Microbulbifer sp. GL-2: one gene and its partner. The protein of the gene in region 1 interacts with the protein of each later gene in a pairwise test. Links are inferred from orthologs where the notes say so. Each region holds a gene or a part of one and is shown in the gene's direction. Other genes may lie near its edges.

What was found. The genes of interacting proteins can lie anywhere in the genome.
Region 2: the proteins of GL2_RS09765 (region 1) and kdsB interact in binary tests that used the Escherichia coli proteins (3 or more experiments, as listed by UniProt). The link is inferred for Microbulbifer sp. GL-2 from one-to-one orthologs.

What each region holds. Positions count from the first base shown.
Region 1 is NZ_AP019807.1:2,243,977-2,250,092, reverse strand. What follows is about bases 2,019-4,834. They hold GL2_RS09765 (TetR/AcrR family transcriptional regulator), read left to right. Parts: upstream 2,019-3,004; coding sequence 3,005-3,664; downstream 3,665-4,834. Other genes in these bases: GL2_RS09760 (NADH:flavin oxidoreductase/NADH oxidase family protein), read left to right, coding at 3,654-4,834; GL2_RS09770 (S9 family peptidase), read right to left, coding at 2,019-2,192. Outside these bases: more of GL2_RS09770, read right to left, coding at 1-2,018; more of GL2_RS09760, read left to right, coding at 4,835-4,916; GL2_RS09755 (hypothetical protein), read left to right, coding at 5,397-5,804; fghA (S-formylglutathione hydrolase), read right to left, coding at 5,898-6,116. UniProt on the Escherichia coli protein: Involved in response to both electrophiles and reactive chlorine species (RCS). Represses the transcription of the nemRA-gloA operon by binding to the NemR box.
Region 2 is NZ_AP019807.1:3,877,254-3,880,976, forward strand. What follows is about bases 745-3,723. They hold kdsB (3-deoxy-manno-octulosonate cytidylyltransferase), read left to right. Parts: upstream 745-1,839; coding sequence 1,840-2,607; downstream 2,608-3,723. Other genes in these bases: msbA (lipid A export permease/ATP-binding protein MsbA), read left to right, coding at 745-806; lpxK (tetraacyldisaccharide 4'-kinase), read left to right, coding at 816-1,850; murB (UDP-N-acetylmuramate dehydrogenase), read left to right, coding at 2,620-3,636. In the rest of the region: more of msbA, read left to right, coding at 1-744. UniProt on the Escherichia coli protein: Activates KDO (a required 8-carbon sugar) for incorporation into bacterial lipopolysaccharide in Gram-negative bacteria.

The sequences.
Region 1 (6,116 bases):
AGATGTCGATCAAAGAAGTCCTTAATCATTCCGTACTGATGAATACGAGTTTGCTTACCACGTAAACTATGCTTTTTGCCCGGATAGGTCATGAGTTCAAACTGTTGGCCATTATCCTGCAATTGTTTAATAAGGCGTGTGGTATTGGTAAACAATACATTATCATCTGCCATTCCATGGTAAATCAGTAACGCTCCTTTCAATCCATCCGTGTAGGGGAATACAGAGGAAGCCTGGTAAGCTTCAGCATCCTTATTGGGGTTACCCATGTAACGTTCGGTATAGTGAGTATCATAAAGCATCCAGTCAGTCACAGGAGCGCCCGAAACACCGGCCTTGAAATAGTCTCCTGCCTTGAACATGCTCATCAGTGCCATATAGCCGCCATAGCTGTGGCCATAGATACCTATATTATCACTATCCACATAGGGGAGTGAGCGCAGGAATTTAACGCCGGTTACCTGGTCTTCTACTTCCGGGTTCCCCATATTTTTGAAAATAGGGTTCTCGAAAGCAGTACCCCGATTGGCGGAGCCTCGGTTATCCAGGGAAAATACAATGTAGCCTTGCTGTGCCATATACTGATTTATAAACTTATCCCAACTATTGGTTACCACTTGTGCATGGGGGCCGCCATAAACAAACACCATTACCGGGTAGCGTTTTTTCGCATCAAAATTCGCCGGCTTGTACAGGCGATAATTCAATTTATGCCCCTGTGAAGCTTTGATAGTGCCAAACTCTGGAGTAATCCACTGGTCCATATAGGGATACAATGGATGTCCTTCAGCCACAGCATTCTCTTCCAGCCAGGTAATCCTTTTACCATCGGAACTGTGCAAGCTTACCTGTGGAGGAGTGGTAATGCTGGTAAATTTATCGATATAACCAGAACCATCCCCAGCAAACTCAATACCATGCATTCCCCCGCGCTTTGATATTCGCTGAATATGTCCTTCTCCCTGCAGGTTGACGCGATACAGATGCCGCTCTATATCGGAGTCTTTACGACCGCTGAAGTACACAATGCCATTCTTTTCATCCACCGCTTCCAGTTCATCAACTACCCAGTCACCTGCGGTTAGCTGTTTTAACAGCTTGCCATTAAAACCGTATAAATAGAGATGCTTGTAGCCGTCCCGCTCGGAGGACCAGATAAATTGGTCACTATTCTTCAGGAAATAGAGATCATCACTTAGGTTTACCCAGGTATCACTGGACTCGCTTAATAGACTTCGGGTATTTCCACTGTTCAGGTCATAGGCGCGAAGCACGAGCTTTTGCTGGTCCCGAGACTGCCATTGGAAAGTCAGTACATCATCGCTGGCCCAATCCACTCGGGGAATATAGATATCCTGCTCTTCCCCCAGATTAACCCACCGGGTTTTTCCGGAATCAACCTCCATCACTCCAAGGCGAATATTGACATTGGCCCGACCTGCTGCAGGATAACGCTGGCGAATCATATCGATGCGATCCGCATATATCTCACTGCGGGTCACTTCATCCACAGGGGTTTCATCAAACTGTAGGAAGGCGATATGACGGTCGTCCGGAGACCACCAGTAACCGGTCATACGGTCCATTTCTTCCTGGGCAACAAACTCGGCCATCCCATTTTTGACTGGCCCTTTTCCATCGCTGGTTAACGCACGCTCTTTACTGGTTTCCAGATCAACAATAAAAATATCCTGATCGCGGATAAAGGAGACATATCGCCCTTTTGGGGAAACACGAACATCAGTTTCAAAGGCTTCGGTTTCGGTCAAACGCCGCGCAGATTTCTTATCCAGATCGTAGTAATAGACATCTCCCGCCAGGGGAAACAGCAGGGACTGGCCATCCTCAGACCAGCTGTACTCCATAATGCCGCTGCCATAAATTCGCTGGCGCTCACGTCGGGCTTTTTCCTCATCCGATAGAACTTCATTGCCACGGTGTAAGCTGTCGGAATTCACCAGGACACGGGACCGGCCATCGGCAATGTTGTATTCCCACAAATCGTAGCGGTTGTAATCCTCTTCCCGTCCCCTTAGGAAAGTTACCCTGCGACCATCGGGAGAATACTCAAGGGCGCGGGGCGCTGTGCCTGCAAGGGCTGGATCGGAGAATATTCGCTCAATAGTCAATGTCTCCGCGGAGCAGAATCCCGCAAAGGTGCAGCTAAGCAGGGCAAGCAGTTTTCTTTTCATAGAAGGGCTCTTTGTTTTAGTGTTCTAAGATAAGTGTAAACCTGAGCTAAACAGGGGCACTAAGCCCTATTCTCTGCAAGCAAAAAAGCCCCCGGATTCTACAATGTAATCTCCAGGTAGCGGAGGGCATCGAGTTCTATTTTTAGATTTGGCAGGAAGACAATCAAACCTGCTGCAATTATCACTTTTTGCCACTATTTAATCTCCATCACTGATCTGTATATCAGCTGAAGACGATCTCGGGCCTGATTGCTCACAAAAGAAAAATATTGAAGAGCCACCTTGCTTCTATTGGGACAATTCTGCTTGTTCCCGGCAGCAATTTCACCCCAAGGACACCCAGATCGAACCTCTTCCTGTCTACCATTTGGGCTCATTCATAAACGCTCTGCCTACAGGGCAAACTTTAGGTCGGACCATATGGTCCGGATATACAGAGTGCAGATTAGGTCATGCCAGACAGTGGCCACGACAAGAGTAGTGACCCAGCCAAACTTGGTAATTTGAACTTATAATCGCTGAATAATAAGAACAAAATCCTCAGTTTTGCACTCACTTCTCTCAGTGACTATTACTTAGAAAAAGAGAGTTTAATTCAACTAATCGGAGTGGCCGAAAAAGTACTGAAAGCTTCAGTCCCCCTCTCAATTCAACCATGCTTTGAGTAAAATGGACTCTCGGTCCTGTCATCCCTGTAAATACTTAGGCTCTCCCTGAAACCCCTCCACACAGCCATAGCAAAGACTCTTATTTGCATTTCAAGACGACCGGTCGTATATTTAAAGAAGTTAATAGACGACCGGTCTAATGTTATGGCTCGACCTCGCAAAAGTGAAAACACCAAAGAAGCCTTGCTGGAAACAGGCACTGCAATGCTAGCCAGCCAGGGCTATCACGGCACTGGTATCAAGCAGGTACTGGATGCAGTCGGCGTACCCAAAGGTTCTTTCTACAACTATTTCCCCAGTAAAGAAGCCTTCGTGGCAGGCATTATTCAGCACTATGGCCAACAGATTGATACAGAACTAGCTCAGACGAGAGTAAGCCTGGGTCAGGTGCCCGGTTTGATCTTGCTTTGGTGCTGCTTCCAGAACCGTGTTCAGAACAAAGTACAAGCAGGCCAATCATGTGCCTGTCTACTGGGCGCAATGTCTGCCGAAATAGCACAGGCCAACCCTCTTTGTCGTAAGGCCATTGAGTCTGTAGAGCGCAGGTGGTTGGAAAATCTTCAGTCGATATTGCAAGTAGCCCAAGATCAAGGAGATCTGCGTACTGATATCTCCTCCGAAAGCCTGGCGCCACTGTGTTATAGCGTTTGGCAGGGCAGTATTTTGCAATACCAGGTATCCGGTGACCCCAATGACTTACTCAAACAGCTACGGACTTTTTTAAGCACCCTGGTAACGCAACAGGGGGCACAAACACTGAGCAGTATTAAAACTTACAGTCAGGAGATTCACCTTGACAAATAGCACCCCCCCCCAAAAAAATGCCGACCGAGTTACACCTCTCTCTCGCCCGCTGAGTATTCTGCCTGGAATCAGCGTGAAAAACCGCTTGTTTAAATCTGCTATGAGTGAGCAATTAGCTGATCGTAATCACGTCCCTACAAAGGAACTGATTCACTTATATCGCACATGGGCAAAAGGGGGTACAGGCCTGCTGGTCACCGGCAATGTCATGATTGATCGTACTGCTCTGGGTGAACCGCGAAATGTGGTATTGGATGAGGAATCAGATCCTTCACTGTTCCGGAAATGGGCCGAAGCCGGGCGTCAGAATAGCACGCAAATCTGGATGCAATTAAATCATCCAGGTAAGCAAATACCTAATTTTTTAAGCACTGAACCTGTTGCACCTTCTGCAGTACCCCTGGGTAATGGCTTAGAGAAAACCTTCAACTGCCCAAGAGAACTAACGCAAGACGAAATAGTAAATATCATTCGAAAATTTGCCTGGTCCGCCGCACAGGCAAAAGAATTTGGATTCACTGGTATTCAGATACATGCCGCTCATGGTTATCTGATCAATCAATTTCTGTCCCCTCATCACAATCGACGAAATGATCAGTGGGGAGGAACCTTAGAAAATCGCCTGAGATTTTTACGTGAAGTATATAGTGCCATTCGCGGAGCAGTTGGCAAAGATTTCCCAGTGGGCATAAAACTCAATTCAGCCGACTTCCAAAAAGGCGGATTCAGTGAAGAGGACTCCATGCAGGTTTTACAAACGCTGCAGAGTGAGGGTATTAACTTAATTGAAATCTCCGGCGGCAACTATGAAAATCCAAGTATGGTCGGTGCCAATGTGAGAGAAAGCACCATAAAGCGGGAAGCTTATTTTCTCGACTACGCAGAAAAAGCACGGGCACGGCTGCAAATTCCCGTAGTGGTTACCGGCGGCTTCCGTTCCGCAGCAGCCATGGAGGCAGCCCTTACATCAAAAGCTGTGGATATGATCGGCCTTGCCCGCCCCTTGGCAGTTGATCCACACCTAACACATAAACTTTTATCGGATGGTAACCACAAAATAGCATTGAAAAAACTCACCACAGGTATTCCCAGCCTGGATTTCATGGCTATGCTGGATGTCACCTGGTATGAGCAACAACTGGCACGTATTGGTAGTGGCAAGCCAGCGAAACCGAATATGAGTGCTTGGGCTTCAGTGTTGAAAACCCTGGCTTCTGTGAGCTTGCTTTCATTTCAACGACGACGGGCCTGAGAGTCGTAAACCCATGGTGTGTAAAAAAGTCTGAAAAATTTTTTTGCACTTAAGAAGCTATCGGCCTTCATCACAATTAGCTCGCTAATCAAGTGGACTGGTTAATGCGACACATGGATGTGCCGCCCTGGGCCGATGCAAGCCTGTGAAATACCTGCAGACATACCTATCTCTGTCAGTATTTAATTTTCAGTATAACTATGGCTATTTCCCAGAAAAAAGCTTATTGGCTGTAGTCTCTCCCCACTCTTCCAGGAAAAATTTCCCTCAACTTAAATCATCGATGGGCCTCTGTAACACAAAAAACTATAGCCGAAGAAATTATTCACTATTTCCCCCTCGAAAATATCCTTTCTGAATTTGGACTAAGACAAGCTCTCGACGTGAGTGATTAGCCTTAACAATTGTTTACGCTGCTTAACCGACATTTATACAGGGCTGTGGTCATACTTGATCCTAATTCATCACAGGATAAAAACAATGAAGGTTCACTTACTCGCTTCCATGACGACAATCCTGCTTATTTCCGGCTGTAGCTCCACACCTGAGGTGCCCACTTCGGAATCCTTTGTTACGGATATCACTGAGCTGGGTCACAAGCGTTTTACTTACAAGGCGAGTCAGGAAATTAAGCCTTCTGGTCGTGGGGGCCGAGGGAATAAGCCTTCCCATGGCCCGGGAATGGGGGGCGGTGGTAAGCCACCTGGTGGCAAACCCGGCGGCGGCAAAACAACCTCAGGCGATATCAAGAAAACCGCGATGGAAAGGATAGAGCTACTACTCAATGAAAGTGGATTCTGTTCAAATGGCTGGTTCCTGATAGAGCAGACATTCGATCAAAATCGAGCAGAAATTCTCGGGGAGTGTCGTGCAGCAGCGCCCCAATAAATGGGCTCTAATATGAGGTTATATCCAAAAGTAGGCTGACAAAGCTGCAACCCAGCACCGTTTCAACGCCCGGTTGCAGCTAATTAAAGGGTCTCAGCCTCTCGAGGCTGCAGACTTTTCGTATTTCAGCAGGTAATCCGCATGGAAACGCAGGTGTTCTTCAATAAATGAAGCGATGAAATAATAGCTGTGATCATACCCCGTATGATGTTCTAACTGCAGAGGGTACCCACAGGCTTCAGCTGCCATTTGCAAAGCTTCGGGCCGCAACTGTTGCTCAAGAAATTCATCATCATTGCCCTGGGACACCAG
Region 2 (3,723 bases), 1.6 Mb from region 1 along the record:
AAAGTATTTTTGAAGTCATGGATGCACCAAAAGAGCCTCAGGGGGGCAGTGAAGCATTGCCCAAGCCAGTGCAAGGCGCGGTTTCTTTTGAGGGACTCGACTTCAGCTACGATAAGTCTGCGCCCCAGGTGCTCTCCGACATCAACTTTTCTGTTGAGCCGGGTGAAACTGTCGCACTGGTCGGGGCCTCCGGTTCTGGTAAGAGTACCCTGGTGAGCTTGCTTGCTCGATTTTATGAGCCCAGCGGTGGCCGTATCGTTATTGATGGCACCGATATATCAACGGTACCGCTGCAAGATCTACGCCGACATATAAGTATGGTGTCGCAGAATATCGTATTGTTTAATGACACTGTTTACCGAAATATCGCTTATGGAGAGCTTGAGCACGCGCCCAAGGAAAATGTTCTGCGCGCAATTGATCAAGCCCATGCTGCGGACTTCATTGAAGAGCTTTCCCGGGGACTTGAAACCGTTCTGGGAGACAATGCACAGATGCTTTCCGGAGGTCAGCGCCAGCGGCTGTCAATCGCGCGGGCACTACTCAAAGATGCGCCGATCCTGATTTTGGATGAGGCCACCTCCGCATTGGATAATGAATCTGAGCGTCATATCCAGGCGGCTCTTTCAGAGGTGATGAAAAATCGCACTACGTTTGTTATCGCTCACCGCTTGAGTACTATCGAAAATGCCGATCGTATTCTGGTGATGGAGAAGGGGCGTATTGTTGAAAGCGGCAAACACACAGAGTTGCTTGCTCGCGGGGGGCGTTACGCCGCATTGTTGCAACAACAGACTATGGGATAGGGCACTTGGATGTCACTGGAAGACTGGTTTAACAAGCGCTGGTATCCGGAAAAAGGTAAGGGCCGATCCCTCTCCCTGCTTACACCACTGGAAATGCTCTATGGTGGGGTGAGTAAGCGGCGCCGGGTTTTGAATTCACGAACACCTCCGGAACCTTTATCGGTGCCGGTTATAGTAGTGGGGAATATTACCGTGGGCGGTGCTGGCAAGACGCCGATGGTGGCAGAGCTTGCCCGCTGGCTGAAAGAGCGAGGCCATAACCCCGGTATCATCAGTCGCGGTTATGGTGGTCGTGCGCAACATTACCCTTACCAGGTCACAGCTCAGTCCCACCCGCTGGAATCCGGCGATGAACCGTTGATGCTGCACCTGATCACCGGGGTTCCGGTGATGGTTTCCCCCCACCGCACAGAGGCGGCCCAGGCCCTGATTGATTACCATCAGTGCGATGTGATTTTATCGGATGATGGCCTTCAACATTACAGTCTTTGGCGCAGCCTGGAGATTTGCGTGGTGGATGGCCATCGCGGTCTCGGCAACGGCCATATGTTGCCACGCGGCCCATTGCGGGAGCCCGCGACCCGCCTGCAAAATGTGGATATTGTGGTGAGTAACGGTGAACCAGAGACAAAGGTGAAGCAGCAGTGTGGTGATTTGCTGGAGTTCCAGATGACACTGGAGCCGTCATGCTGGCACCAGTTCAACCTTGACCAGACTTCCACTTTACGCCTGACTTCGGGACCCGAACCTGGTCCCTGTCACGGGGTTGCGGCAATTGGCAATCCCCAGCGGTTTTTCCGTGAACTGCAGCGGCTGGGTTATAAGGTGATGGAGCAGCCCTTTGCCGATCATCACCAGTTCAGCCCTCAGGAACTGCATTTCGATGGCGAGACTCCTGTAATTATGACCATGAAAGATGCGGTTAAATGCCGGGATTTCTGGGAGAGTCACTGGTGGGCGCTGGAGGTGAGAGCGAAGTTGCCAGATCATTTCTACCAGAAGGTGCATCAGCACCTGCAACAGTTTTGTGAAAATGAAAAATAATTTTTCCTTCGACGTAATTATTCCTGCTCGCTTTAGTTCCAGTCGTTTACCGGGTAAACCACTTGCTGACATTGCGGGTAAACCCATGGTTCAGCATGTCTATGAGCGGGCCTGTGAAAGCTGTGCAGAGCGTGTGATTGTTGCCACTGACGATATGCGCGTTGCGGAGGCTGTGCAGGGATTTGGAGGGAAGGTATGCATGACCTCAGCAGAGCATGCCTCTGGCACCGACAGGCTTCAGGAAGTGGCTGTTAATCTTGGCCTGGCAGATGATCGCATCCTGGTGAATGTGCAGGGGGATGAGCCCCTTATTCCGGCCCGGGTTATCGATCAGGTCGCCTCCAATCTTGCACAAAATACCCTTACGGGAGTCGCTACCCTGGCGGAACCAATTCTCACCTTGGATGATTTTCGCAATCCGAATATTGTTAAAGTGGTAGTTTCGGAATCCGGTTTGGCCCGTTACTTCTCCCGAGCACCCATTCCATGGCCGAGAGATGCGTTTGCTTTGGATGATGGCAACCTCCCGATGGATCTGGAACCCCGTAGACATATCGGAATCTATGCTTATCGGGTAGCGCTGCTGCAGAGCTTTGTGTCCTGGCCAATGGCGCCCCTGGAGAAATTCGAAGCCTTGGAGCAGCTGCGCTTTCTGTACCACGATGAAAATATTCATGTGGCCGATGCATGTGCCGAGGTGCCTGGAGGCGTTGATACCGAGCAGGACCTGCAGCGGATGCGGAAGCTGATCGGTTAAAGCTGATTTACAATGATAGAAACCAATATCGATTTGCAACCGCATAATACCCTGGCAGTTTCTGCGCGTAGCGCACACTTTGCCAGGGTGCAAACCCTGGAGCAATTGCGTGAAGCTTTGGCCTTCGCCCGTGAGCGGCAGCTGCCTATTTTGCCTCTCGGGGGAGGTAGCAATATCGTATTGACCGGCGACTTTCCGGGTTTGGCAATCCAGGTAGATCTTCGGGGTTTTTCCCTGATCGCTGGTGATTCAGGTTACTCCGTCGAAGCGGCTGCCGGTGAAAATTGGCACCAGCTGGTGATGGCAACTGTACAAAAAGGGTTGGGTGGACTGGAAAACCTGGCGTTAATACCGGGGAAGATAGGCGCTGCACCAATCCAAAATATTGGTGCCTACGGCATTGAGTTATGTGATCGTTTTGTCAGCTTGCAGGCGATGGAGGTTGTGAGTGGTACACTCCATGAGTTTTCAGCGCAAGACTGTGCATTTTCCTACCGAGACAGTGTTTTTAAGGGTAGTCTTCGTGACAAGTATATTATTACCCAGGTCAATTTGTACCTACCAGGGGTTTGGCAGGCTCATGTCGACTACCCGGCACTGCGCCAGTATTTAGCCGAGCAAAACTGGAATGCCAATGCATTGACTCCTGCGCAGGTGGCTCAGGCAGTAATTGAGATTCGCAATAGTAAATTACCGCTACCGGACAGAATTCCCAATGCGGGTAGCTTTTTCAAAAACCCCATTGTTGATAATACCAGTTACCAGACTCTCAAAGCTGAGCACCCAGACTTGGTGGCATTTGCAGCAGGGGACCGCTGGAAATTGGCTGCTGGGTGGCTAATAGATAGAGCAGGCTGGAGAGGTATCAGGCGTAACGCCGTTGGCGTTCATGAATTGCAGGCCCTGGTATTGATAAATCCTGGTAGGGGTGCTGGTTCCGAAGTGACGCAGCTAGCAGAGGAAATCGTTGAAGATGTACATGCGAAGTTTGGCGTATCACTAGAGCCTGAACCGCGTTACTATCCTTGATGCGCTAGCCTTCGCATCGTTACTTCGTTGGCATGTTTCCATAACTCAGGTGCTCAATTCTATGAGTATTTGATTGGCTGTGCTTGC